Regions from separate parts of the Nonomuraea sp. KM88 genome, predicted to be linked through region 3. Evidence: riboswitches for the same ligand, from Rfam matches in the RefSeq annotation. Region 3 holds a riboswitch; each other region holds the start of a gene.

What was found. A riboswitch is a leader RNA that binds a small molecule or an ion and turns the genes downstream of it on or off. The one in region 3 is predicted to bind cyclic di-AMP.
Region 1: it holds a riboswitch for cyclic di-AMP, as region 3 does, so the genes downstream of both, ACTWPV_RS48635 (coiled-coil domain-containing protein) here and ACTWPV_RS35875 (hypothetical protein) in region 3, are expected to answer to the same signal.
Region 2: it holds a riboswitch for cyclic di-AMP, as region 3 does, so the genes downstream of both, ACTWPV_RS35355 (CHAP domain-containing protein) here and ACTWPV_RS35875 (hypothetical protein) in region 3, are expected to answer to the same signal.
Region 4: it holds a riboswitch for cyclic di-AMP, as region 3 does, so the genes downstream of both, ACTWPV_RS12360 (C40 family peptidase) here and ACTWPV_RS35875 (hypothetical protein) in region 3, are expected to answer to the same signal.

Annotation. Positions count from the first base shown of each region.
Region 1 covers NZ_JBQQCC010000038.1:7,605-10,582, forward strand. The annotation lists gene ACTWPV_RS48630 (response regulator) at 1-270, shown strand, start outside; gene ACTWPV_RS48635 (coiled-coil domain-containing protein) at 290-1,252, opposite strand; cyclic di-AMP (ydaO/yuaA leader) riboswitch at 1,258-1,400, opposite strand; gene galT (galactose-1-phosphate uridylyltransferase) at 1,467-2,549, opposite strand; gene ACTWPV_RS48645 (DeoR/GlpR family DNA-binding transcription regulator) at 2,546-2,978, opposite strand, start outside.
Region 2 covers NZ_JBQQCC010000014.1:286,575-289,552, reverse strand. The annotation lists gene ACTWPV_RS35360 (ABC transporter ATP-binding protein) at 1-992, shown strand, start outside; gene ACTWPV_RS35355 (CHAP domain-containing protein) at 1,078-1,764, opposite strand; cyclic di-AMP (ydaO/yuaA leader) riboswitch at 1,777-1,913, opposite strand; gene ACTWPV_RS35350 (Gfo/Idh/MocA family protein) at 2,031-2,978, opposite strand, start outside.
Region 3 covers NZ_JBQQCC010000015.1:119,814-122,791, reverse strand. The annotation lists gene ACTWPV_RS35880 (alpha/beta fold hydrolase) at 1-840, opposite strand, end outside; gene ACTWPV_RS35875 (hypothetical protein) at 879-1,406, opposite strand; cyclic di-AMP (ydaO/yuaA leader) riboswitch at 1,584-1,718, opposite strand; gene ACTWPV_RS35870 (DUF5302 domain-containing protein) at 1,881-2,081, opposite strand; gene ACTWPV_RS35865 (class I SAM-dependent methyltransferase) at 2,157-2,726, opposite strand; gene ACTWPV_RS35860 (rod shape-determining protein) at 2,851-2,978, shown strand, end outside.
Region 4 covers NZ_JBQQCC010000003.1:596,260-599,237, forward strand. The annotation lists gene ACTWPV_RS12355 (hypothetical protein) at 1-740, opposite strand, end outside; gene ACTWPV_RS12360 (C40 family peptidase) at 896-1,417, opposite strand; cyclic di-AMP (ydaO/yuaA leader) riboswitch at 1,491-1,653, opposite strand; gene ACTWPV_RS12365 (NlpC/P60 family protein) at 2,049-2,978, opposite strand, start outside.

The sequences.
Region 1 (2,978 bases), on a different contig from region 3:
ACCCGCCGGCTCATCGCCGACGTGCTGCGACGCTCCCATCCCGCTCCGGCCACACGTGACCTCGGCCACATCACCCAGCGCGAGCGAGAGGTGCTCACCCTCGTCGGCACGGGCATGTCCAACTCCGAGATCGCCGAGCACCTGCACCTCACCGTCGGCACGGTCAAGACCCACATCGGCCGCCTCCTGGCGAAACTGCACGCCCGCGACCGGGCCCAGCTCGTCATCGCCGCCTACGACGGCGGGCTCGTCAACCCGTCGACGCGGTGATCGCCGAACCGACCTGCCCTCAGTTCATCGAGATGTGCACGTGGTCGTAGTGGTTCTCGGTGATGCTGCCCCGGTTGGACATCGTGCTCCAACCCGAGCCGTGGTTGATGCGCTGCTTCCAGATGACGTACTTGACGCCCAGCCTGCTCTTGTTCTTGATGGCCCACTCCGCGATGCGGTCGCCCAGGGCGGCGTTGGCGGCGGAGGGCATCGAGCCGCCCGTGCTCATCATGAAGTCGCAGGCCCGGCCCAGGGGGTGTTCGCCGCTGGAGCCCGAGCGGAAGCAGCCGACGGTGAAGGGCAGCGCGAAGTTCTTGCCGATCTGCTCCTTCATCAGCCGCGTGCGCGGCGTGATGTTGTCGGAGCCGGACGGGAGTTCGGGTGCCCAGCCGCCGTCTGACCTGCGGTTGGTGCCGAACGGCACCAGGTCCTGGAGCTTCTTCTCGATGTCGTCGATGACGTCCTCGGCCTCGTCGCGCTGACCGGCCACCTCGGCCGCGTCCTTGCGGATCTTGTCGGCGAGCTCGACGGCCTGCGCGGAGGCCTTCTTCTTCTCGTCGCGCGCCCTGGCCACGCCCTGCACGAACGCCTGCTGCTCGGCGGTGACCTGATTGAGCACCGCGGCGCCGCCGCTGTTCTCCGGCAACATGAATACGGGCACTCCGGGGTTGCCGTTCTGGTAGCGCAGGCGGGCTATCTCGGCGACCCGCTTCTCGGCCGTCGTCAGCGCCTCTTCGGCGGTGGCCAGCCGGGCCTTGGCCGCCTTGGCGGACTTCTGCGCCTTGGCCAGCTCGACGCGCTTGAGGTTGTAGGCCTCGATCAGCTTGTCGACCTTCTTGTTGAGCTGCTTGAGCTGCGCGCGCAGCTCCGACTCCTTGGGTTTGGGGGCCGTGGACGCCGCGGACGCCGGGGCCGCCGAAACGACGACGGCGGCGGCGGTGATGAGACCGATGGCAAGACTCGCGGGGGACGAAGCCGCCACGTAGGTGTTCCTCTCCCTCTGCCGGCCGGGTTAGCTGACGGGTTCGGGTATGGGAGCTGCGTATCCCTACCACGGATGTGGATTCACCCCAGGTGCGATGGGTCCCCGGCTCCCGGGCAACTCGCCCAGGATTAGGCGGTGCAACGGCTGTTACGGCCGATGCATAAGGGGATATTAGTGGTAGATCACGAGACATGCGACCTTAAGTAGAAATCTATTCTTGATCTACTTGTGATCGGAGCATGCGCGCGGCCTCTTCCGGCAGCACGTCGTTGACGAACGAGCCCATCGCGGACTCCGAGCCCGCCAGATACTTGAGCTTGTTGGGCGCCCGCCGGATGCTGAAGAGCTCCAGATGCAGGTACGCGAGCTCGCGGTCCCGCCGCACCGGGGCCTGGTGCCAGGCCGAGATGTACGGCATCACGACCCCGAACAGCCCGTCGAAGGCCCGCAGCACCGAGGTGTAGAGCGGGGCGAACGCCGCACGCTCCTCCTCCGTGAGCGCCGCCAGGTCCGGCACCTGCCGGTGCGGATACACGTGCACCTCGTACGGCCAGCGCGCGGCCGCGGGCACGAACGCCGTCCACAGCTCGTTGCCGGCCACCACCCGTGTCCCGGCGGCACGTTCGGCGGCCAGCACATCGGCGAACAGGTTGCCCGGGCCCTGGTAGCGGGCCGCGGCGCCGAGCTGGAGTTTCGTTCTGGGCGTGACGTACGGGTAGGCGTAGATCTGGCCATGCGGATGCGCCAGCGTGATGCCGATCTCCTCGCCCCGGTTCTCGAAGCAGAACACCTGCTCCACGCCCTCGATCCCGGACAATTCGGCCGTACGGTCGGCCCACGCCTCCATGACCAGCCGCACCTGGGCGTCGGAGAGCTTCGAGAAGGATGACGAGTGATCCGAGGTAAAGCACACCACCTCGCACCGCCCCACCCCCGGACGAACCTCACTCAGCCCACCCACATCGTGATAAGTCCCAAAATTCGTGGAGAAGGAGGGGAAGCGATTCTCGAACACCGCCACGTCGTAATCGTACGCAGGGATCTCCGTCGCCCGGGTGTCCGACGACGGGCACAACGGGCACTCGGCGGACGTGCCCGTCGGCAGGAACGTCCGCGTCTGCCGGTGCCCGGCCATCGCGACCCACTCCTCGGTCAGCGGATCGTAGCGCAGCTCGGACGCCACCGGCCGGGGCTCAAGCGGGCGCCGGTCGATCGCGCTCCGGTCGGCGTCGTCGCGCCGGTCGAAGTAGATCAGCTCTCGGCCGTCGGCCAGATGGGTGACGGTGCGCTTCAATGCGTGTCCTCCGCGATGATCAGTTCTCCGGCCCGCTCGGCCAGTTCGGTGCGTGCGTCCTCGGGCAGCCCCGCGTCGCTGATGACCACGTCGGCCTCGCTCAGCTCGGCGATGGTGCTGATGCCCACCGTGTTCCACTTGGTGTGGTCGGCAGGGACGACCAGCCGGTGCGCGGCCGTCACAAGCTCCCTGTCGGTCTCCGACTCCAGCAGGTTGGGCGTGGTGAAGCCGGCCCGCACGCTCATCCCGTGCACGCCGAGGAAGAGCGTGTCCACGTGCAGGCGGCGGATCGCGGCCACGGCCACCGGGCCGACCAGCGCGTCGGACGGCGTGCGCACGCCGCCGGTCAGCACGACGGTGCGGTCGGCGCGCGGGTTGCGATGGAAGACCTCGGCGACGGGGATCGAATTGGTGATCACGGTCAGCTCG
Region 2 (2,978 bases), on a different contig from region 3:
TGCAGTTCGTCACCCAGGCCTCCCGGCTGGTCTTCCACCTCGGGTCGGTGGCCGCGGGCCTGCGCGCCGCCGCGCGGCTCGCCTGGCTCCGCGCCTACGCCCGCACCCACGACCCGGCCTTGGCGGAGTCCGGCGACGACGCACCCCGCGCCGGGACGAGGGCGGCCACGAGTGACCACGGCTGCGAACGCGTCGCCCGCGGGGCCGAGCCGCCTGAGAGCTTCGCGCGGGGCATCACGCTGCGGAACGTGACGTTCACCTACCCCGGCACCACCCGGCCGGTGCTGCGCGGGATCGACCTGAGCCTGCCCGCCGGCGCGACCGTCGCGCTGGTCGGGTCGCACGGCTCGGGCAAGACCACCCTCGCCAAGCTGCTGTGCGGCCTCTACCAGCCCTCCGGCGGCGAGATCCTGCTGGACGACGTCCCACTGCGGGACGTTCCGGCCGTGCGCTGGCGGCGCAGGATCAGCGCCGTGTTCCAGGACTGGGTGCCGTTCGAGCTCACCGCCGCCGAGACCGTCGGCATCGGCGACCTGCCCCGTATGGACGACCGCCCCGCCGTGGAGCAGGCGCTGGCGCGGGCCGGCGCCGCGGACGCGGTGTCCGATCTGCCCAGGGGCCTGGACACCGAGCTGGGCGACAGCTTCGAGGGCGGCGTGACGCTGTCCGGCGGGCAGTGGCAGAGCCTGGCCCTGGCGCGCGCGTCGATGCGGGAGGAGCCGCTGCTGCTCGTGCTGGACGAGCCGACCGCCTCCCTGGACGCTCCCGCCGAGAGCGCCGTCTTCGCCCGGTACGCGCAGGCCGCCCGCCGCCACCGCGCCGCCATCACCCTGCTCATCACCCACCGCTTCCCGACGGTGCGCATGGCCGACCTGATCGTGGTGCTGGACGGCGGGCGGATCGCCGAGCAGGGCGCTCACGGCGAGCTCATGGCCCGCCAGGGCCGCTACGCCGAGTTGCACGCCATCCAGCGGGCGGCGGCGGACGGTTAGGCCGCCGGCCGCCCGGGTGGCCGGGCGGAAACGCGAGCGAGCGCGCGTTCCGCACGGGACGCGCGCTCGCTCGCGGTGATCGGGGTCAGGCGGCGTACTCGGGGTAGCCGTAGCCGACGACCTGGGACTTCGGACGGGTCCGCTCCTCGACCTTGCCGTTGCCGGTGTTGCCTTCGATCGTGGAGATGGTGCCGTCGCCGTTGTCCTTCACGACGAAGCCGACGTGCTGGATGTCGGTGATCTTCTTGCCGCCGTCCCAGGAGAAGAACACCACGGCGCCGGGCTTGGCCTTGGTGCCGAAGCGGTCGTTGGCGGCGAACCACTTGGCGTGGGTGACGGTGTAGGCGTCCCAGCCGATCTGCGGGCGGGCGCCGGTCTGCTCGCCGACCCAGGAGACGAACATCGAGCACCAGGCGGCGTTCAGGTACGCGGCCCGGTTGCCGCCGTCGCGGGCGATGGTCTCGGCGGCGCGCTGCGAGTCGGCGTACCACTTCTGGTACGGGGTGCCGCCGCCGGCGGCGTTCTCGGAGGTGCCGACCTGGGACTTGGCGAAGTCCAGGACCTGGGAGGCGGTCACGTTGACCGTGGTCTCCTTGACCGCGCGCTTCTTGGAGTCGGTCACCGGGGAGACGGCGGCCGGCTTGTCCGCGGGCGGGGTGTCGGCGTTGGCCGCGGCGACGTTGACGCCGAGGGCCGAGGCGAGGACGCTGGCGCCGAGCGCGGCGCAGGTGATGGTTCGCTTGGGGATTGCGGTAAGACGGAACGTGGCCATCGAGGGGGTAACTCCTTGCTTCCATGCCGCTTACCGGGTTAGCTGACGGGTTCGGGCGTGGAAGCTGCCCTACGGCACCGGAGTGCCGATTCACCCCAAAGGACTTGGGTCCCCGGTTCCGCGTGATGCGGATTCAGCGGTCACAGGACGATCCTGTGATCTATCGTGCGATGGTCAGACATAGCCGGACAAACCGGACGTATGCCGTAAGATGCCCCACAAGGTAATACATGAGGCAAGAGGATTACAACTGCATAAAGGCCCAGCTAGGCGAGTTGCCGGCGAGCGTCGGCCAGAAGCCCTGACATGGCAAGGGATTCGTCAAGGGGCATGATCGGGGATTCGGTCCTGCCCTCGGCCGTGGCGGCGCGGACCTCGCGGAGCTCACCGGCGTATCCGTTGTCGGCCGGATCGAGCACATGCTCTTCCGGCTCCATGGAAGGCCCGGTGAGGACGATCCGCTCCGGCGCCCAGAACGGCGCGTGGATGTCCGCCCGCATCCGCGTACCTACAACACAGGCCTGGTTCGGGTAATTCCCCAGCAAGGAGGTTTCCACGAAAGCCCGCCTGCCGCCGGGATAGAGCAACACCCCGCCCGCCTCCGCGTCAACCCCGCTCGGCGCCAGGGAGCCCGTCATGCGCAGGCCGGTGGGCATGCCCAGAAGCAGCTGGGCCAGGCCGAACGGGTAGACCCCCAGGTCGAGCAGCGAGCCCCCGCCCAGCTCCGGGGCCCACAGCCGGTGCGCCGGATCGTACGGCATGGCGAAGCCGAAACTGGCCTGCACCGACCGGATGTCGCCGAACCGCTCGTCGGCGGCGATGAGGCGGATCAGCGGGTTGAACCGCATCCACATGGCTTCCATCAGGAACACGCCCGCCTCGCGCGCCAGGCGTACCATCTTCTCCGCGTCGTCCACGGTCGCGGCCAGCGGCTTCTCGCACAACACGGCCTTGCCCGCGGCGATGGCGGCCTGCGCGACCCGCAGGTGCTCGGTATGCGGCGTCGCCACGTAGATCGCGTCCACCGCAGGGTCCGCGCACAACCGCTCATAGGAGCCGTACGCCGACTCCGCGCCCAGCGCGGACGCCAGGGCCTGCGCCCGCCGCAGATTCCTGGAGCCGACGGCGCCCACCCGCATCCCGGGCTCGGCCACGATCGCCGCTCCCAGAGTCCGCGCTATGACGCCCGTCGCCGCGATGCCCCACGTGAAGTC
Region 3 (2,978 bases):
GGCGGTCAGCTTGGTGATCTCGCGGGCGATCTCCGGCCAGAGCGGCTCGGGCAGGTCGTGTCCCATGCCCGGATAGGTCACCAGCCGGGCGCCGGGAATGGCCGCCGCCGTGGCCCGGCCGCCCTCGACCGGGACCAGCGGGTCGTCCTCCCCGTGCAGCACCAGCGCCGGCATGGTGAGGCTCGCCAGCAGGTCCGTACGGTCACCCGAAGCCATGATCGCGGCCAGCTGCCGGCCCGTGCCCGCCGGATCGAAGCAGCGGTCGAACGCGCGCCCGGCCCTCCGGACGACCCGCTCCCGGTCCATCGCGTAACCGGGCGAGCCGATCACCGCGTACGTCTCCAGCGCCTGCGCCATGACGGCCGCGCGCTCGGCGGCGGGGCGGGCGGTCAGGGCCGCGAACGCGGCCTCCGTCGGCGGAGCGACCGTGGGGCCGGGCGTCGACATGATCGAGGTCAGGGTCAGCACCCGTGCCGGATGCCGGATGGCCAGGGACTGGGCGATCATCCCGCCCATGGACGCGCCGACCACGTGGGCGGCCGGCCAGCCGATGGCGTCCATGAAGCCCGCGGTGTCGTCGGCCAGGTCGTCCAGCAGGTACGCCGAAGGCGCCCCCGTCGTGGGAGCGCCCTGGTCGTGGAGGTGGGTCGACAGGCCCGCGTCGCGGTTGTCGAACCGGACGACGTGGTGCCCCTGTTCCACCAGGAGCTCGCAGAACCCGTCGTCCCAGTGGGTGAGCTGCGCGCCGAGCCCCATGATGAGGAGCAGGGGCCGCCCGTCGGGGGAACCGATGCTCTCGTAGGCGATGTCGATGCCGTTCGCGGCTACGCGGAGGGTCACGGTGACCAGAATGTCATTCTGGCGCCGCGTTCGTAAAGTCAGCCCCGCCGGGCGTAGGCGCCGGTCGAGAAGGGCACCGGCCGACCCTTCTTGCCCAGACCGTCACCCCACTTGGTGATGACATAGTCGATCTTGATGTGCCCCTTGCCGCCGTTGCCGTTGACCATCAGCGAGCGAGGGTTGAAGGTGCCGCCAGTCAGGTCGGCGAACGTCTTGGCGTCGAGATCCAGCATGATGCCGCGGCTGGAGGGCTCCCCGGGCCCTCTGTCCCCGACGAAGAAGGGCATCTTCTTGCCCTTGTAGATCACGTACCCCTCGGTCAGCAGCGGCCAGCTCGGGCTGGCGGCCATGCCTTTCTGCATCGGCTTGCCGCTGGCGGGCAGGCCGGTGTCGCCCGCCCTGCCCGAGCCGTCGTCCCAGAAGTACGACGCCGTGGTGGAGCCCTTGTACAGGGCCTTCTCCTCGGCGCCGGGATCGGCGTGTGCCGCGGTGCAGACGACGCTCATCGAGCCGACGGCGGAGGCGGTGAGCAGGGCAAGGGAACGCAGGCCAAAACGGGGAGACATGAAAGTGTGAAGTCCTTCGCGAGGGGACGAGGGGGAGGCACGCCGGCAAGAGGGCACGGCGCTGCGGCACGCCCGAGCGACTACATCGGGCGAGGGAAAGAAAGGGGGGAAGGGGGGCCGCTCAGGCGGCGGCCGGCGCTACGCGATTCGGGGATACGCTGCGGTCATACATGCGTTCTGTCCTCTCCATCACACCTACCGGGTTAGCTGACGGGTTCGGGCGTGGAGATGCCCTACCGGCACGGGCCGGATTCACCCCAGTGAGGTGGGTCCCCGGTTCCCGATCGAGTCGGGATTCGGCGCCAGCCGGAGGCCCTCTCTTGGGTAAGGGCCAGGTCACCGGCTGGTAATGGCGGCAACTCTAGCAGCGAATCGGACATACGCAAACGATTCGCCATGAACCGGGCAAAGATCTACCTTGCGCGGGAATACGAAAGGGGGTACGGCATGCCGTACCCCCTCGGTCCTTCCGGCTCAGCCGCCGCTCTTGCGCCTGAACGATCTCTTACTCGCAGCCGGGCCGTGCGCCCCGTGAATCTTCGATGGGTCGACGCCCCTGCCACCAGCGCCGGAGCCCGCGTGCTGGTTGCGCTTGCGCTCCAGTGCTTCGCGGAACTTGCGCTTCATCTCGTCCTCGGGAGTTTCGCTGACTTCCGGCTCCGGTGATTCCGCCATGAGGACCTCCATGGTGTTGGGGACAACCACAGCTTCGCACGGCGTCGCTTTCGATGCGAAACCGACTCCGCCCTGTCACCCGTCGCGGGTGAACGCCAGCAGCCGGAACACCGGGTCCGGCCCGTCCCGCCCCTGCCCGTGACCCACGAACGTGGTCTCGCCGGCCTGGCGCAGACCGTGCCGGACCGCCTCCGCCACGACCAGTTCCCGGCCGTCGGAGGGACGCCGCCGCCCTCCAGGCCCGTGGGCGGCGCGCTTGTCCACCGTCGTGACGTACACCCCGCCCGGCCGCACCACGCGCGCGGCCTCGGCGATCACCGGGCGGGCGTCGTCGAGCAGGTGCAGCAGCCAGATCGTGGTGACCGCGTCGACCGACCCGTCGCGTACGGGTAACGCGCAGCCGTCACCCAGGACCACGTGCACGCGCCGCGCGGCGACCCGCGCCATGCCGGCGGAGGCGTCCACGCCGAGCACCCGCAGGCCACGCCCGGCCAGTTCCCTGCTCACCAGCCCGGTGCCGCACGCGACGTCGAGCAGCGTGCCCCCGGGCAGCAGAGCGCGCACGGCCTCCGCGGCGGCCTCGGCCCGCGGCAGACCGCCACGGGTCTCGTCGTAATGTGCGGCTTCGAGGTCATAGTCGAGCACGACCCGAATCGTACGCCGCCGGGTAAAAGGAGACCGTTCGGTTCCTGGTGTTGTGTTGGAGTGGCCCAGGAAATACACCCCGCATGTTGGTCGACGCCCCAGGCGCCACGATGGACGGTCCGCGATGAACGTGCTCGGTCATGACCTGGCGATGGATCTGGGTGCCGCGAGCACCCGGATCTACGTCAAGGGCAGAGGCATCGTGCTCGACGAGCCCTCCGCCGTCATGCTGGACAGCCGCACGGGCCGGGT
Region 4 (2,978 bases), on a different contig from region 3:
GCCTCGTCGACGCCGGCCGCCTGCGCATCACGGTAGAGCCTCACCAGGCTCCTCTCACCGAAACGGCGGGCGAGGAACCGACACGCCAGCCAGGCCTCCTGGTACGCCAGCGCAAGGCGTCCGAGGTCAGGCCCGCCGACGGCGAACGCCTCGGGCCCCGGCAACGCGGCCGGCACGCGCTCGGCCCGCACCTCGGCGGCCAGTTCGGCGGCGGCCGTGCGCACGGGCAGCCCGGCGTCCCGGTAGGCCACGTAGTCGGCGAAGCCCTCGTAGAGCCAGACGGGCAGCCCGCCGGTGCCCGCGGCGACGTGGGTCAGCTCGTGGGTGAGGACGACGTCCTTGCCGGTGGAGGTGAGCCTGCCGAACGACTCGGGGACGACGATCACCCGCCCGCCGTCGGCCACCGCCGCCAGCCCGTCGAGTCGCTCCACGCCGGCCAGCCGGGCCGCGTCCTGCGCGGAGCCGGGAACGATGACCACGGGCCGCACCGGGCGGCCGAGCACGGCCGTGACCCGCAGCCCCGCCGAGTCGGCGCGGCGGGCGAGTTCGCTGAGCGTGCCGGGTGCGGCGCGGTGGCCGGTGACGAGGGAACGTGTCCCGCGGGCGGTGACCTGGCCGTCCGGCCACAGGTCACGGGCGTGCGCGGGGAAGACGGGCGATCCGGGGGCGGGCGCGTCGGCGGCGAGGCCGAGGAGGAGGAGCGCGGCCAGCGCGGCTCGTCGGCTCACCTGCTCGGACACGCTGCCGATCGTAGTGGGCCCGACTAGGGCCGGCCCCCTACGAGGGGCCGCCGACGAGGGGCCGCCGACGAGGGGCCGCCGACGAGCGTGAGGACGGGCTGCCACGGGAGCCCGCCCGGGCTCCGGAAGGTCTCCCGGGCCCGGGCGGGGCCTCATCAGAGGCCGGGACGGACCGCGCCGACGAACGACGACCTGCGCCATCCGCCCAGCTTGTCGATGCGCACCCGTTCGCCTGTCCGCGGCGAATGGATCATCTTGCCCTTGCCGACGTACATGCCCACGTGGCCGAGCCCGTTGAAGAACATGAGGTCCCCGGGCTTGAGGTTGCGCCAGGAGACCTTGTTCCTGATGCCGGCGAACTGGCTGCTCGCCACGCGCGGGAGTTTCACCCCGGCCTTCTTCCAGGCGTACTGGACGAGGCCGGAGCAGTCGAACGAACCAGGGCCTGTGGCGCCGTAACGGTACGGGTCACCGATCTGGTTCTTGGCCACGGCGATGGCCTTGCCGGCCTTCACCTTCTGCCGAGCGATCTTTGCCCGCTTGCGAGCGGCCTTGGCCGACTTCGCGGTGGTGGCAGCGGTGGCCGCCCTCACCGAGGAGACGCCGGCCGTGTCGCTCCTCGTCGCCGCCTGAGCCGTGGGGGCGTGGAGGACCAGACCTCCGGCCGTCACGGTCATCGTGAGCACGACGCCAGGCAGGGCAAGGCGGGACAGACGGGGGTTGTGCAGGGAGGTAGACAGGATTTCTCCTTGGGTCTTCCACGAACGCCTACCGGGTTAGCTGTCGGATTCGGGCCTGGAAGTCGCCCTACGGCGCGATGGCGCGCCGATTCACCCCTGATCCCTGGGGAACTGGGATCGCTGGGTCCCCGGTTCCGTGCCTCCTGACTGCACGGATTCGGCAGGTCATCGCCCGTGTCATGGGGATATCGCGGCGATGACCAGCGGATCTTCATCTGTCTTCACATCGGGAGGGACCGATGCGGGTTCACGGCGCCATGGCTTGTGCACCGCGACGACGCCAGAAGCTACGCGGAACGGTCAAGGATCAGCAAAAGCCGAGTCAGGCTGTAAAGATCGACTAAGGCCTCAGTAAACTCCCGAACCCCTGTTGGAACAGGGGGCGTCGTTACCAAAAAGTGACCCTGCTCACATTCGCGAAACATCCGTCTTGTCAGGGGTCAGATGTCGCGTTTGTCACATTCCGCCTCGTATGATCTCGACCCAAGGTGATCAAGAGAGTGCGGAACGTGATCGCGGACCGCCCGCACGACGGCAACGATGGTGCGTCGTAGAAGGAGGGACGGAATTACGGGCGGACGGCGCCCACGAGGCTGCGGCCGTAGGCGGAGAGGCTGACGACCTTGACCACGTCGCCCGTCTGCGGCGCATGGACGATCTTCCCGTTGCCCGCATAGATGCTGACGTGCCCCAGACCCTCGCTGAAGATGAGATCACCGGGCTGGAGCGCGTTCAGCGACACCTTGCGGCTGGCGCCCCACGCCCACTGCGCCCACGTCGTCCTCGGCAAGGACACGCCCGCGGCCCGCCATGACGCCTGCGTCAGCCCCGAGCAGTCGTAGCCGCCCGGCCCCGTCCCGCCGAACACGTACGGCTTGCCGACCTGCGCGAACGCGAACCGCAGCACCGCCGCGGCGTTCCCCGACGCCGGTCCCGTGTACGCGATGCCGGTGCTGTTCGGGTCACCGGTCTTGTAGGCGCCCAGCTTCTTCAGGAGCTTCTTCTGCTTGGCGATCAGGCCGAGGATCTCCTTGCGCTCCTTCTCGACCTCGCCGCGGACCTCGTCGGCCGACCGCAGGGCACCCTGCGCCTTGTCACGTTCCTTCTTCAGCCCGCGGTTCTCCCGGTCGAACGCCGCCAGCTTCTCCGAGCGTTCCTTGGCCATCTGCCCGGCCAGCGCCATCCCGGCCAGCCGTCCCTGCGGGTTGTCGGCGCTGACCAGACCCGGCATGGTGGTGGCGTAGCCGCCGGCCCGATAGACGGTGGCGGCCATGTCGGCGATCTGGGTGCGCAGGTCGGCGACCGTACGGAGTTTGCGCTTGTAGCTCTTGTTCAGCTTCGCGTAGGTGCCCTTGGCCTTCTTGTAGCGCTCGGTCGCCGTGTTGTAGCGGTCGACGACCTTGTCGGCCTTGTCGTTGAGCTTGTCGAGCTTGGCCTTGGCCTGCCCGATGGTCGGCTTCGGATCAGCGAGCGCCGCCCCCATGGGGGACACCACAAG